2 linked regions of the Symmachiella dynata genome follow. The protein of the gene in region 2 interacts with the protein of the main gene of each other region in a pairwise test. Links are inferred from orthologs where the notes say so. Each region holds a gene or a part of one and is shown on either strand. Other genes may lie near its edges. The genes, in order: acpP and Mal52_RS25995.

The links.
Region 1: the proteins of Mal52_RS25995 (region 2) and acpP interact in binary tests that used the Escherichia coli proteins (3 or more experiments, as listed by UniProt). The link is inferred for Symmachiella dynata from one-to-one orthologs.

Annotation. Positions count from the first base shown.
Region 1 is NZ_CP036276.1:3,271,848-3,277,927, reverse strand. Bases 3,354-6,080 are described here. They hold acpP (acyl carrier protein), read right to left. Parts: upstream 4,969-6,080; coding sequence 4,738-4,968; downstream 3,354-4,737. Other genes in these bases: fabD (ACP S-malonyltransferase), read right to left, coding at 5,226-6,080; fabF (beta-ketoacyl-ACP synthase II), read right to left, coding at 3,496-4,734. In the rest of the region: Mal52_RS12655 (LamG domain-containing protein), read right to left, coding at 1-1,586; Mal52_RS12650 (PilZ domain-containing protein), read right to left, coding at 1,741-2,127; Mal52_RS12645 (HD-GYP domain-containing protein), read right to left, coding at 2,094-3,089. UniProt on the Escherichia coli protein: Carrier of the growing fatty acid chain in fatty acid biosynthesis.
Region 2 is NZ_CP036276.1:6,813,119-6,819,435, reverse strand. Bases 1,249-4,212 are described here. They hold Mal52_RS25995 (acyl-CoA thioesterase), read right to left. Parts: upstream 2,944-4,212; coding sequence 2,554-2,943; downstream 1,249-2,553. Other genes in these bases: Mal52_RS25990 (amidophosphoribosyltransferase), read right to left, coding at 3,075-4,212; Mal52_RS26000 (acyl-CoA carboxylase subunit beta), read left to right, coding at 1,249-2,224. Also shown: Mal52_RS26005 (DUF7133 domain-containing protein), read right to left, coding at 1-327; more of Mal52_RS26000, read left to right, coding at 602-1,248; more of Mal52_RS25990, read right to left, coding at 4,213-4,667; Mal52_RS30025 (hypothetical protein), read right to left, coding at 4,736-4,903; proB (glutamate 5-kinase), read left to right, coding at 4,902-6,035.

The sequences.
Region 1 (6,080 bases), 3.5 Mb from region 2 along the record:
GGACCGAAGCCAATCGTCAGCGGTTTGGTGGTGGAGACGTCATAGTCCTTGGCAGCAAACTGCGACGAACGGGCGACGAGTTTTCCATTGACGTACAGCCGCAAATGATCACGCCCCCGCACCGCTGCCAGATGGACCCAACCCGCAGGCAGCGCGTGACCATACGTCGCGCTTTTGCCCGCCTCCAACGAATAGACATGTCCCGAAGGCAAGGTCCCGCAATACAACCGGCCGTCATGCACAGCCATCGACCATGCGCGGCGATATTTGACGTTCGGCGTGGTATCCAATTGCCCGGTCCGCGACCAATTGCTACCGCCGTCGTAGCGATACACTTCAGCCAACGGCAGTGTGCCCGCAAAGAACCCGCCGTTGTAGACCGCCATCCCCATCACTTCTTTTTCGTCGCCGAGTCGACCGACATTGATCCAATCCTGCCCGCCGCCATAACGAAACACTTCACCATTGGGCCATGTCGAGCAGTACAAGTCACCGCGGTAAATCGCAAACCCATACGACTGGGTGATTCCCTCGGGTTTTCCGACATCGGCGAACTTTCCCTCGCCGTCGTAACGTTCAATGCCCCCGCCATCCAGCGATGCGAAATACATCGATCCGTTATGGACCACGGGAAAGGTCACGCGATGCCCCGGCTCTCCCAGAAATTCCCAATTCTTGCCCCCTTCGTAGCGATACAACCCCCGCCCGGGATGCTTGGAAGGTCCGGCGTACAACGCGCCTTGATAAACAACCAAACCACCGGTTGTGAATGATTCGCCGGTCTTTGGATTTTGCAATTTGCCGCAATCAACCCACTGCCCCGGACCTTCATAGCGATACACTTTCCCCCCCGGCGTTTCATTCGGCGATTCAGGAAGCGCCGATCCAGCGGAGAGATAACGACCGGTTCCCGCATACAGATGCCCCTCAAAAACCGCGAGCGTCTGCACCGCGTTGCTACTATCGGGACTTCCGCAATCGACCCACTGTTGTCCACCCTCAAAACGATAGACATGCCCCGCCTGATCCGCACCATGCTCAAAAGTCCCAGCGTACAACTCCCCTTTGTAAACACACAGCGCGCAGACATACAAATTATCTCCGGGACGTCCACAGTCGGTCCACTGGGGATCGATTTTGTCCGCATCAATTCCAAAATAGAGATGCCGATGATTGGACTGCGTGGAGGTCACACCGGATAAGTTGAGGATTCCCAAATTAAATCCCGTGCGGGTCTGCGGGTCATATTTGGCAACAAGGTCGCCCAGCACATCGTCCAACTTTTCTTGGGTATTCGCCCACAGGGAGATGGAAAACTCTCCCGCCCCCAAGTGCAGGGCGGGATTGTCGTCGACTTCGATGACACTGGTGCGGCCATCAAATCCACCCGCGGTATTTGCCTGACCGCTGGGCCCTACGACCTTCAAATCGATATCGCGCGCCCTGGATTTGAGTTTGTTTGAGGAATGGTCGAGCGTGTCGCCGGCTAATGGCCAATCACCGATCAGTTTGTCGTCGCCACGAACGTTGCTCCCGGTGCCGCACACAAACAAGAGCACCAGCGAGCCCGTTAAAAAACGATTCATCAGACGTTCCTCGAAACCAAGGGAAAAGGCAATGGGTGAGCGAAACGGAAAACGCTCAATAAGGCCGCTGCATCGGTAAGCAATGCAGTCCCATGATTACGACTTGGTCGCGAAACGTCAAAAGAACAGCGTGGTCGACAACAGTCCCAGCGAATTAGACGAAAAACCCGGCCGCTTCAAAGCAGGCTTCGGCCGTTTGCTTACACCGAACGACCAGCAATTGCTTTTCACCGCAAGGCAGCCACAATTTCAACACCTCGCCCGGGTAGAACTGGTCGGTGTGCAACAGCGCAATACCGGTGCGGGACAAGTCCTTCGTCAGCACCACAGAGCGGCCAATCGCGCGGGGCAGGGCGGGGAGCGTCTGCTCGCTACTCAACAGCGCAGAGGCGGGATAAAAAAACCGAGGGAATCGGCGCAGGTCGTTTGCGACCGGCATCATGGGCCCCCGTTTATTGAGGAACGTCCGCAATGGTGGCGGGAGTTCTAGCTGCCTGGGAATTGTATTTAGCAATTCCGGGACATGATTGACGTCCAACATTTGACCATCCCCGAATCTAGACCACGGCCCGACTCTCTTTCGAGATACGCCAGGACTTCCGTGATATGTTGCCCCCGATGATACGGCCGGTCGCTGGTGAGCGCATCGAAGACATCTACGATGGCGCACAACTGCCCCCAAGGGTGAATCTCATCACCTTTCACCCCGACCGGATAACCTTTTCCATCCATTCGTTCGTGGTGCTGATACACCATCATCAATTGCCCCCACGTCAATTTCTCCCGGCGACAAAGCCGGGCAAATCCTACCGTGGGGTGACTTTGAATAAGTTCGCGCTCTTCGTCGCTGAGTGCATCCGGTTTGGTCAGCAGCTCATAAGGGATGCCGATCTTGCCCACATCGTGCAACAAAGCTCCCGTCGCGATTTCTTCTAGTTGCTCCGGAGCGACAATCCCGATGCCTTTGGCCAACAGAACGCTGTAACTGCAGACATTGGCCGAATGCGTGAACGTATGGAAATCGTGTTTGATCATGGAGAACACATCGTGAGCCACCAAGTCGGCCCGACTCATCAGATTGACCGTATGTCGCCCCATATCGCGAGACGCCTCAACGGTCTCTGACACATCTCCACGCTCAAAGGTCTCTTGCAGACAATCCTGCGTGACCTGATTGAGGATTTGAAAGCGTTGCGTGGCGGGAAGACTCTCGTTTTCAATAAAATTCGACAGATTATCCCGCAAATAACTCTGATAGGCCTGTTGCTCCCCGGTACGGATATACAACCGCTTAACGCCCCGTGCGCGAAGCTTCTCCAAGTCGTCTGCGGTCAGCGGAAAATCGCGGCCGCGAAATAGCCGGTATTGATCCTCTGAGCCATGCTGTTCATAGAGATCGAGTTTGTAGCAACTCGACGGATCCAATGTGGCAATCGGAATCGAGACGTATCGCCGCTCGGGCTTCGGCGATTTAACAGATGTGAGGCAAACAGCGCTCGTCACGACTCTTCTCTCAATCCCAAGAACAGGTGATGACTCGGATGCATCGACCGCATCCAGACTGGAGTCTCACTTCGCGGATTTCTCACTTCGCAGAAGGAAAAAACCATTCAAAGACGCTGGTTTCTACTCGTACGCAAATGATGGTGGTCGCTTTAAAATCGTAGATAACTCTGAAAATAGAGATGGAAACCAAGCGATGTTTCAATCAAACCATAGCCCATATTTGCGGATAAGCATATCCGGTCGACGCGCGCCCTGTCGGCACCATCCGCACAGGCATCACAACCGTACGACTGTCGCATGCAGTTGTCAGGGAATGAACGCAATTATGTGGCTGGGCGCATGAAAAAAGCCGACGGCGAGAGCCGGCGACTTAGGGAAAATCACTATGGGCGACTTTGGAAAATCAGTCCATTTTCCCAATGACTAAACACGCGTTATGCCCACCAAAGCCAAAACTATTCGACAGAACAGCTCTCACCTTTGTGGTTCGCGCCTCATTGGGCACATAGTCCAGATCGCACTCTGGATCGGGATTGTCCAGATTGATGGTCGGTGGCACGGTCTGATGATGCAGGGCCAACGCTCCGACCACAAATTCCACTCCCCCCGAGGCACCTAGCAGATGCCCCAGTTGGCTCTTCGTACTTGAGACGCAGAGTTTTTTGGAGTGCGAGTTGAATACCGACTTGATCGCCGTGGTTTCAGCCACGTCCCCCAAGGGGGTACTCGTTCCGTGAGCGTTGATGTAATCGATCTGATCAAGTTCAAGACGGGCATCCCGCAGCGCGCCGCTCATCGCCCGCGAAGCTCCCGCACCTTCAGGGTCAGGTGCCGTCATGTGCGACGCATCGGCACTCATGCCGTAACCTAAAACTTCGCCGTAAATCGTCGCGCCCCGTTTCCGGGCTCGCTCATATTCCTCAAGCACGACAATGCCGGCACCTTCGGAAAGCACGAAGCCGTCACGGTCCTTATCAAACGGACGACTGGCCGTCTGAGGATTCTCGTTTCGCCGAGACAAGGCATTCATCCGGGCGAAACCAGAAAGGCCCATCGGCGTGATCGCTGATTCACTCCCACCGGTCACCATGATGTCGGCGCGGTCGTCTTGAATCAGCTTAAAGGCATCGCCGATGGCGTTCGTCGCTGAAGCACAAGCTGTCGCGATCGCACTATTGGGACCACGCAAGCCAAAACGAACGGAGATATTTCCGCTCGCCGCATTGACGATCAACTTGGGAATCATGAACGGAGAGACACGATCAGGACCGCGATAAAACAGCTTCACATGTTGCTGTTCAATCTCTTGCAATCCTCCGATACCGCTACCGATCAACACACCATGACGATAAGGATCGCCATCAGTCAGGTCGATCCCCGATGTCTCAAGCGCCTTGTGAGCACCGACGAGAGCAAACTGCGCAAAGCGGTCAATCCGTTTGACATCTCGACTCGAGATGGTCTCAGACGGATCAAATTCGGCGATCTCTCCGCCGAAACGCACTTTGAAATTGGAAACATCAAATCGCCGCAAGGGGCCTACGCCGCTTTTACCGGCGCAGATATTATCCCAAAACTCTGGGATATCATTTCCCAGAGCCGTAACGACTGACATTCCCGTGACGACAACACGCCTGCGCATCGGCTACTTGTGCTCCTCAATGTAGTCGATCGCATCGCCCACAGTGCGGATCTTCTCGTAATCTTCATCCGGAATCGTAACATCGAATTCTTCTTCGAATTCCATGACCAATTCCACGATGTCCAACGAGTCCGCTTTCAAATCCTCGATAAACGCGCTCTCACGGGCAACTTCCTCGCGGGGAGTCCCCAAGTGCTCGCTGACAATTTCAAACACCTTTTCTTCGACTGACACGCAAAACTCCTCTAAGAAAAAAACCGGATTGATTTCGATGTTCGAATCCGGCTGCGGATTCTCGAATCGCCTGGCGCACGCTGGACGCAAAATGTGCGTCGCAAATACATACGTGCGAAGATATACCGCGCTTGTACTTTCTTGTAAACCGTAAACAAATCTTCGCTATGACCGAACCGTCTGGTCGGTCAGGACTGGACTTATCGCACAGCCGATTTCTTATCAGAAATGACGAGCCGCGCCGTCAATTTCCAGCCTCAAGAATCATTGACCGTCTCGCAGGGAACCTTCCGCGCGATCCGCTTCAACAAACCACGTAGAACTTTCCCCGGTCCGACCTCGTAAAATTGGTCAACACCGTCTTGCAGTAAACCACGAATCGAATCTTCCCACAAGACCGGGCTGATCACTTGCCGAACCAATAAATCAGCAATTTCACCGCTTTCATGCGCTGCCGCATCGACGTTAGAGACCACGGGGATCCGCGGCGTAGAAATCGTCACTCCTGCCAACGCTTCCGCCAGCAACGTATCGGCCGGCTTCATTAAATCAGTGTGGAATGCCCCCGCCACGGCCAACGGTGCCGGCTTGCCTCCGGCCGCTTCGGCAAGTTCGGCGATCCGCGCACAGGCCGCTTGCTCGCCCGACACGACGATATTTCCCGGACATAAATAGTTAGCGATCTGGATCGCTCCCGCCGACGAAGCCTCTTGAACCAATTCCTCGACTTGTTCGCGCTGCAGCAACAACAAGCTCACCATTCCCGAGGGAGTCGCTTCAGCAGCCGCCTGCATGGCTTGGCCGCGACGTTGGACCACTTTCAGCCCATCCTCAAAGGACATGGCGCCGGCAAAAACCAATGCGGTGTATTCTCCCAAACTCAACCCAGCGGTCACCGCACATTCGTCAACGACTTCGGGCGACTCCGCACGGAGCATTTCCACAGCGGCCAAACTGCTGACAAAAATCGCAGGTTGGCTAATGTCGGTGGCATTCAGCTTCTCTTGCGGACCTTCGAAGCAGAGCTGTGCCAGATCGAATCCCAGGATTTCTCCCGCCTGCTCGTAGAGTGCGCGTGCGGCGGGATATTTTTCCGATATCGTTTTGCCCAT
Region 2 (6,317 bases):
AAGCACTTCTTTTCCGTCCAGCGTGATCGTCACTTGACCTTGGACGTAAGCGTAGAACCGGTAAGTGCTCGGCTCCTGCAACAGCAATCGCCCTTGCCACTTGGCTTGAAAGGGGCCCGCTGGCAAGCGCGGATCGGGGCTGGCGGTTCCCCAGACAAACTCAATGTCTGGATCGATCCGGCGAATTGTTTTTTTACCGGACGAATAGACGGCGGACAGTCCGGGCAGATAATCCGCATCCTCTTCGTCTTCTTCCACCGCCACAACCGGTGCGACGAATAGTCCGAGCATCAGGAGACAGAGCAGGCACATCAACGGGCGGGGCATTCAATCGACTCCGGTCGCGATTTTCCGGTCGCGATTTACAGTGGGGATTTCAAACGGTATGACACGCTTCAGGCGCCGTTTTCGATTATAGTATTTACTATTCTAACAGCGAGAACCATGGACAGGCTACCCGCACCAGCACGTTCGCATCGCTGACCCGGCGACTGGTCGTTTCAAAACGCTCCGCCGCGTCCGGCAGAGATTGATCTATAACTTGCCGAAACAAGCGCGACCGGGTTTTGAATCCGAATCTAAACAGAAAAAACAAAATTCCATGAATGACGAGTCCTCGGCAAACGCATGGCAGGAATTGTTGGGCGAACATCGTGCGCAGCGCGAGGAGATCGCGCAAGGGGGCGGCGAAGCAGCCATTGTGCGGCAACACGAAAAAGGCCGCCTGACGGCCCGCGAACGGATTGCCGGACTGATTGATCCCGGCAGCGAGTTTCTGGAAATCGGTCGCTGGGCGGCGTGGGGTATGTATGAACAGTGGGGCCCGGCGCCGGCCGCGAGCGTGATTTGCGGACTGGGACGCGTTGAAGGACGGTCGTTTATGGTGATTGCCAACGACGCCACCGTCAAAGCAGGCGCCTTTTATCCCATGACGGCAAAAAAAGTGTTGCGCGCACAACGCATCGCGATGACCAATCGACTTCCGTTGATTTATCTGGTCGACTCCTCCGGTGTCTTGTTGCCGATGCAGGATGAAATTTTCCCTGACGAAGACGACTTCGGCCGCATCTTCCGCAACAACGCGGTCCTGTCCGCCATGGGCATCTCGCAGTTGGCCGCCATTATGGGCAACTGTGTTGCCGGCGGTGGATACTTGCCGGTGCTGTGCGACAAGTTGGTCATGACCGAAGGCTCGGGATTATATTTAGCCGGTCCGGCGCTCGTACAAAGTTCGATCGGTCAGGCTGCTTCGCACGAGGAGTTAGGCGGCGCGGAGATGCATGCGGCGATCAGCGGCACGATCGATTTCCGTGAACCGGACGATGAAAGTTGTCTCGCCCGCCTGCGCGCGTTAGCGGCGACGCTCCCACACGATGCGGTGAGCGACAAGTTCACGCGGCAAGACCCGGTGCCCCCCGCCCGCGATCCTGCGGAGCTGACCGAGATCGTCACGCCCGATCCGCAGCGGCAATATGAGATTCGCGACGTGATCGACTGCATTGTCGATGCCGGCAGTTTTCAGGAATACAAAGCCGAGTACGGCAAGACGATGGTATGTGGTTATGCGCGCATTGGGGGGCAGAACGTCGGGATCGTCTCCAACCAACATCATCCGGAAAAAACAGAGAAGTCGGGTCTACAATTCGGCGGCGTGGTTTATCACGAAAGCGCGGACAAAGCCGCACGGTTTGTGATGGACTGCAACCAAACCTGGTTGCCCATTGTCTTTTTGCAGGACGTCTATGGGTTTATGGTGGGCCGCGATTCGGAGCAAGCGGGCATCATCCGTGCGGGCGCTAAATTGGTCAGCGCCATTTCTAACAGTCGCGTTCCCAAGCTAACCGTCGTGCTGGGCGGCAGTTATGGTGCGGGGAATTATGCGTTGTGTGGCAAGGCGTTTGACCCGCGATTTATTTTTGCCTGGCCAACGGCGCATTACGCCGTGATGGGGGCCGGACAAGCAGCTTCGACGATTTTGCAAGTCAATATTGCCGCCCTCAAACGGCAAGGACAAATCCCCGATGCCGACGAAATGGAAAGCTTGCGGCAGCAGATCGTCGATTCCTACGAAGAGCAAACCGACATCCGTTACGCAGCAGCGCGGGGTTGGGTGGATGAAATCATCGAACCGGCCGACACGCGAGCGGTCCTCATTCAGTCACTAGCAATCGCCACCCGCCACGCCAACGACGAACCATTCCGCACCGGCGTCTATCAAGTATGAGCTGCGCATAGCCATGATGCTGACTTTGTCAATTGAGCGGTAGGTTTGGTGAGTTGAAATCTTCAACTCCGCAAACACCTCACTCCGGCCTTTTCCTCAGAGCAACAAACGATATTTGCTCGTGGAGAAAACCCATCGGGTGGCAGCGATTGCCAACGGCAATCGGTGTGCCGCAGGCACAAGAAGCAGCAGTTTCAGCTCTCCCCGCCAACAAGATTCTGCTCGTTTCAGAGCGCGGAAATTGCGGCTTCTTGCGGGCTGCGCCCGCCCCGATAGCAGAGCTATCGCGGCCACCCTGAACTCTTTAGTCACGTATTTGACGACACGCCTTACGATTGCTCGCTCAAGAAATCCGGCATACGTTGGATCTTCCCTTCGGCATCGACGCACCCCAACAGGGTCTCCGCTTCGCAGAGCAAAACGTCGTCGCGGAAGACTTGGTAGTTGTGGATCAACTTCGCCGGCGAAGAACGGATGAGTTGGGTTTTGACGGTCAGCATGTCGTCGTATCGAGCCGGGGCGCGATAGCGGACTTCCATTTTGACAACAACGATGAACAGTCCTTGCTCTTCAACGGAGCGATAATTTCCCCCGGAGGCTCGCAGTAGTTCCGTGCGGCCCATCTCGAAGAAGTTGAGATAGTTGGCGTGATGCAGGTAACCCATGGCGTCGGTTTCGCTATACCGGACGCGGACTTGGATTTCGTGTTCGCGGAGCATGTTGTTTTTGTATAGATCTGGCGAAAGGAATTAGCGATCGTCGTCCGGCGTGTCGTCGGTTTCCTCGGGAGGCTCTTCCTTGGTGGAATCGTCAGGCTGCAGCGGAAACATCGACTGGCGCACGTCGAGGCCTAGGTTCGGGCCGTCACCGATAAAGGGGCGTCATAGGCCCGCCCGTCGTTTTCTTCTTCGCCCAATTCTAGTTTTTCGAGGGCGATTTGGTACAGCTGCACACCGGCGGGAGTGGGATATTTTCCGTCGATGCAGGCTTGGCACAACGATTCTTTGGGAAAGCCGACGCAGCGAGAAATCGCTTCGATGGGCAGATACTTTAAGCTGTCCGCTCCCAGCGTCTCGGCCATCGTGACTTCAATTTCCGGCGTCAGCGGGCCGTTGTCCATGAACTTCGGCGCGAACAACTCCGAAATCGTCGACATGTCGATTCCGTAAAAACAGGGGGCGATGATCGGCGGGCAAGCCACCCGCACATGAACTTCGCTCGCTCCGCCCCGCTCCTTGAGTTGCGAGACTAAAACCTTCATGGTCGTCGAACGGACGATCGTATCCTCGACGAGCAGGACTTTCTTGCCGCGAAGAACTTCGGGTAGCGGCGTGTATTTGGTCTTGGCTTTGTCAGCGCGGTTGGCTCCCTCGATGAAGGTCCGCCCGACATAGCGATTGCGAATCAGGCCTTCCAGACAGGGGACTTTCAGTTGAAAGGCCAAGCTATCGGCTGCCGCTTTGGCCGTGTCGGGAACCGGGACGACGATCGTGTCTTCGTCGATCTCCAGAGTTTCCACATCAGCCAATTCCTCGCCCAGCCGCTTACGGGTCAGGTAGACACTTTGGTCATCCAGCGTACTGGCGACGTTGGCGAAATAAATCCACTCAAAGAAACAGTGGGCGCGATTGGGGCTGGCGGTGAATTGCTGAATCGAAAACTCGCCATCGCGAATGATGACCGCTTCGCCCGGGTGCAGGCTTTTAATGCTGGATTCGCGAAATCCAAGATTGGCCAAGGCGACCGATTCGCTCGCGGCGGCGAAGAGCGGGCCTTCTTTCGCGTAACACAGCGGTCGAATCCCCAAGGGATCGCGGGCGACAAACATGTTGCCCAGTGCGTTGAGGTAGACGATGTTATAGGCGCCGTCGAAATGCAGGCTCAGTTCCGTGAGCATTTCGATCATTTCCGGCCGACGATCTCCCGAGAGTTGATGACAAATCATATGCATCAAGACTTCGGTGTCGGTTTCGCGCGCGAGGTGGAAATCGTTCTCCGAGAGGATTTCATCCCGCAAACGCGGATAGTTCGCCAACTGACCATTGAAGGCAAAGCTAAACCATTTCGGTTTTTCGATATGATGCCGTTCGAAGGGCTGCGCGTAGCTTTTGTCATCCTTGCCGCACGTGGCGTAGCGAACGTGTCCAATCGCGGCCCGTCCAGCGTACTTGCGCATCAGGGATCTGTAGCTATCCTGATGGTTTAAATGGAAGACTTCGGTCACCGTGCCCACGTCTTTGTGGGTATCGATGAGTTGATTGCGGTGCGGATTGAAGGTCGTCATCCCCGCTGCCAATTGGCCGCGATTTTGGATATCGAGCAGCAACCGCGGAATCAAATTGGATGTATGTTCCACACCTTGAGGGGGGGCGAGCGGGCTGACGCCACGGTCGGGAAGGTGATAAACCGCGGCAACGCCGCACTCGTGATTCAACTCGGCCATCGGTGATTCGGCATTCACTTAGGGATGCGAGGGTGGGGCGAGGAAAGCAAGTGCGTCTTTATGCTTCCTTAATACTTTGGCATCATACTCAACCAGCCGCTGCGAACCAACCAACAAATGAACGAATTCTCACCGCCGGCGATGGAAATGACCGTAAAGTCGATCAAGTTGCCGTAAACCGAGCCATGCGGTAAATTCGAGGTTTCCCAAATTTCATTGGATGGAAACCGCGACATGGTCAATCTGGTTCGCCGCGAGGTGATTGAAACCGCCCGCACGTTGGTCGTCAAAGTCGGGACAAGCGTCCTGTCCCGCGAAGACGATACGCTCAATCTCGAGCGACTGAGTGCGTTGAGCGAGGAAATCCAGCGTGTTCGTGAAACCGGCCGGCGGGTTGTCTTGGTCTCCAGCGGGGCGGTCGGTGCCGGCATGGGATTGCTCGGTTTGCGCCAACGGCCCCGCGATCTGCCGCATTTGCAGGCTGCTGCTGCCATCGGACAAGCCCACTTGATCCGGCATTATGACGATTGTTTGAAGAAACATGGCTGTCACGCGGCTCAGTTGCTGCTCACTGCTGACGATTTCGACAACCGTTCGCGATATCTCAACGTCCGCAATACGATTTTGACGCTGTTTGAAAACGGTGCAGTTCCCATCGTCAATGAGAACGATACCGTGAGCGTCGACGAAATCGCTTTTGGCGACAACGATCGATTGGCCGCATTGGTCACAAATCTGATGCATTCGCCGTTGCTAGTCATCTTATCGACCGTGGACGGTCTCATGGATGGCCCTCCGGATAATTCGGATTCAAAGACGATTCCGTTGGTCAAGGAATGGGACGACAAACTGCTGCAAATAGCGACCGCCGACCGCAGCAAACGCGGGACGGGCGGCATGCGCGCTAAGCTCAGCGCGGTTAAAATGGCGACGGCCGTGGGGGAAAACGTCATCATTGCGAACGGGACCAAATCGGGCACATTGATGAAAGTCTTAGCGGGCGAGGAAACCGGGACGTTGTTCCTGGCGCAGGGAGTTTCGGTTCCGGCTTGGAAACGGTGGATCGGTTATTCCAAGCCCCCCAAGGGCAAGCTGATTCTAGATGCCGGAGCGCGGACAGCCGTTGAGCGGGATGGCCGTTCGTTGTTGGCCATCGGAATCGTCGGAGTCGAGGGACAGGTGGAAAAAGGAGACGTGGTTGCGTTGATTGACGCAACGGGAAACGAATTTGCCCGCGGCCTGACGAACTACAGCACGGCGGAGATTCGCCAGTTGGCAGGCAAAAGAAGCGAAGATATCGCCCAATTGTACGAATCACTCCCATATGTAGAAATTGTTCACCGCGACAATTTAGTCGTTACGGTATAACGTTCACTCAGAAGCGACGGGGGGCGATTTAGGCACCGAGTGAGGAGCATTGCCTCATGGAGAATGCAGTTTTTCCCTACTCATCCGACTTCGACCACGCTAGAATTGCTGTTTACCCCCTGTATTATTGAATCATGATGTCACCCGATTCGCTCGAGAGGGGGGTGGCTGAGCGTAGATGGCTTTCGGAGGCAGGAATTTCGGTCGCCATGCGCAGGTGTTAATTCGCGAAGTTGATATTTCGCGGCCTGGATACTCGGAATCCGAGTAGAGTAGGCTTGG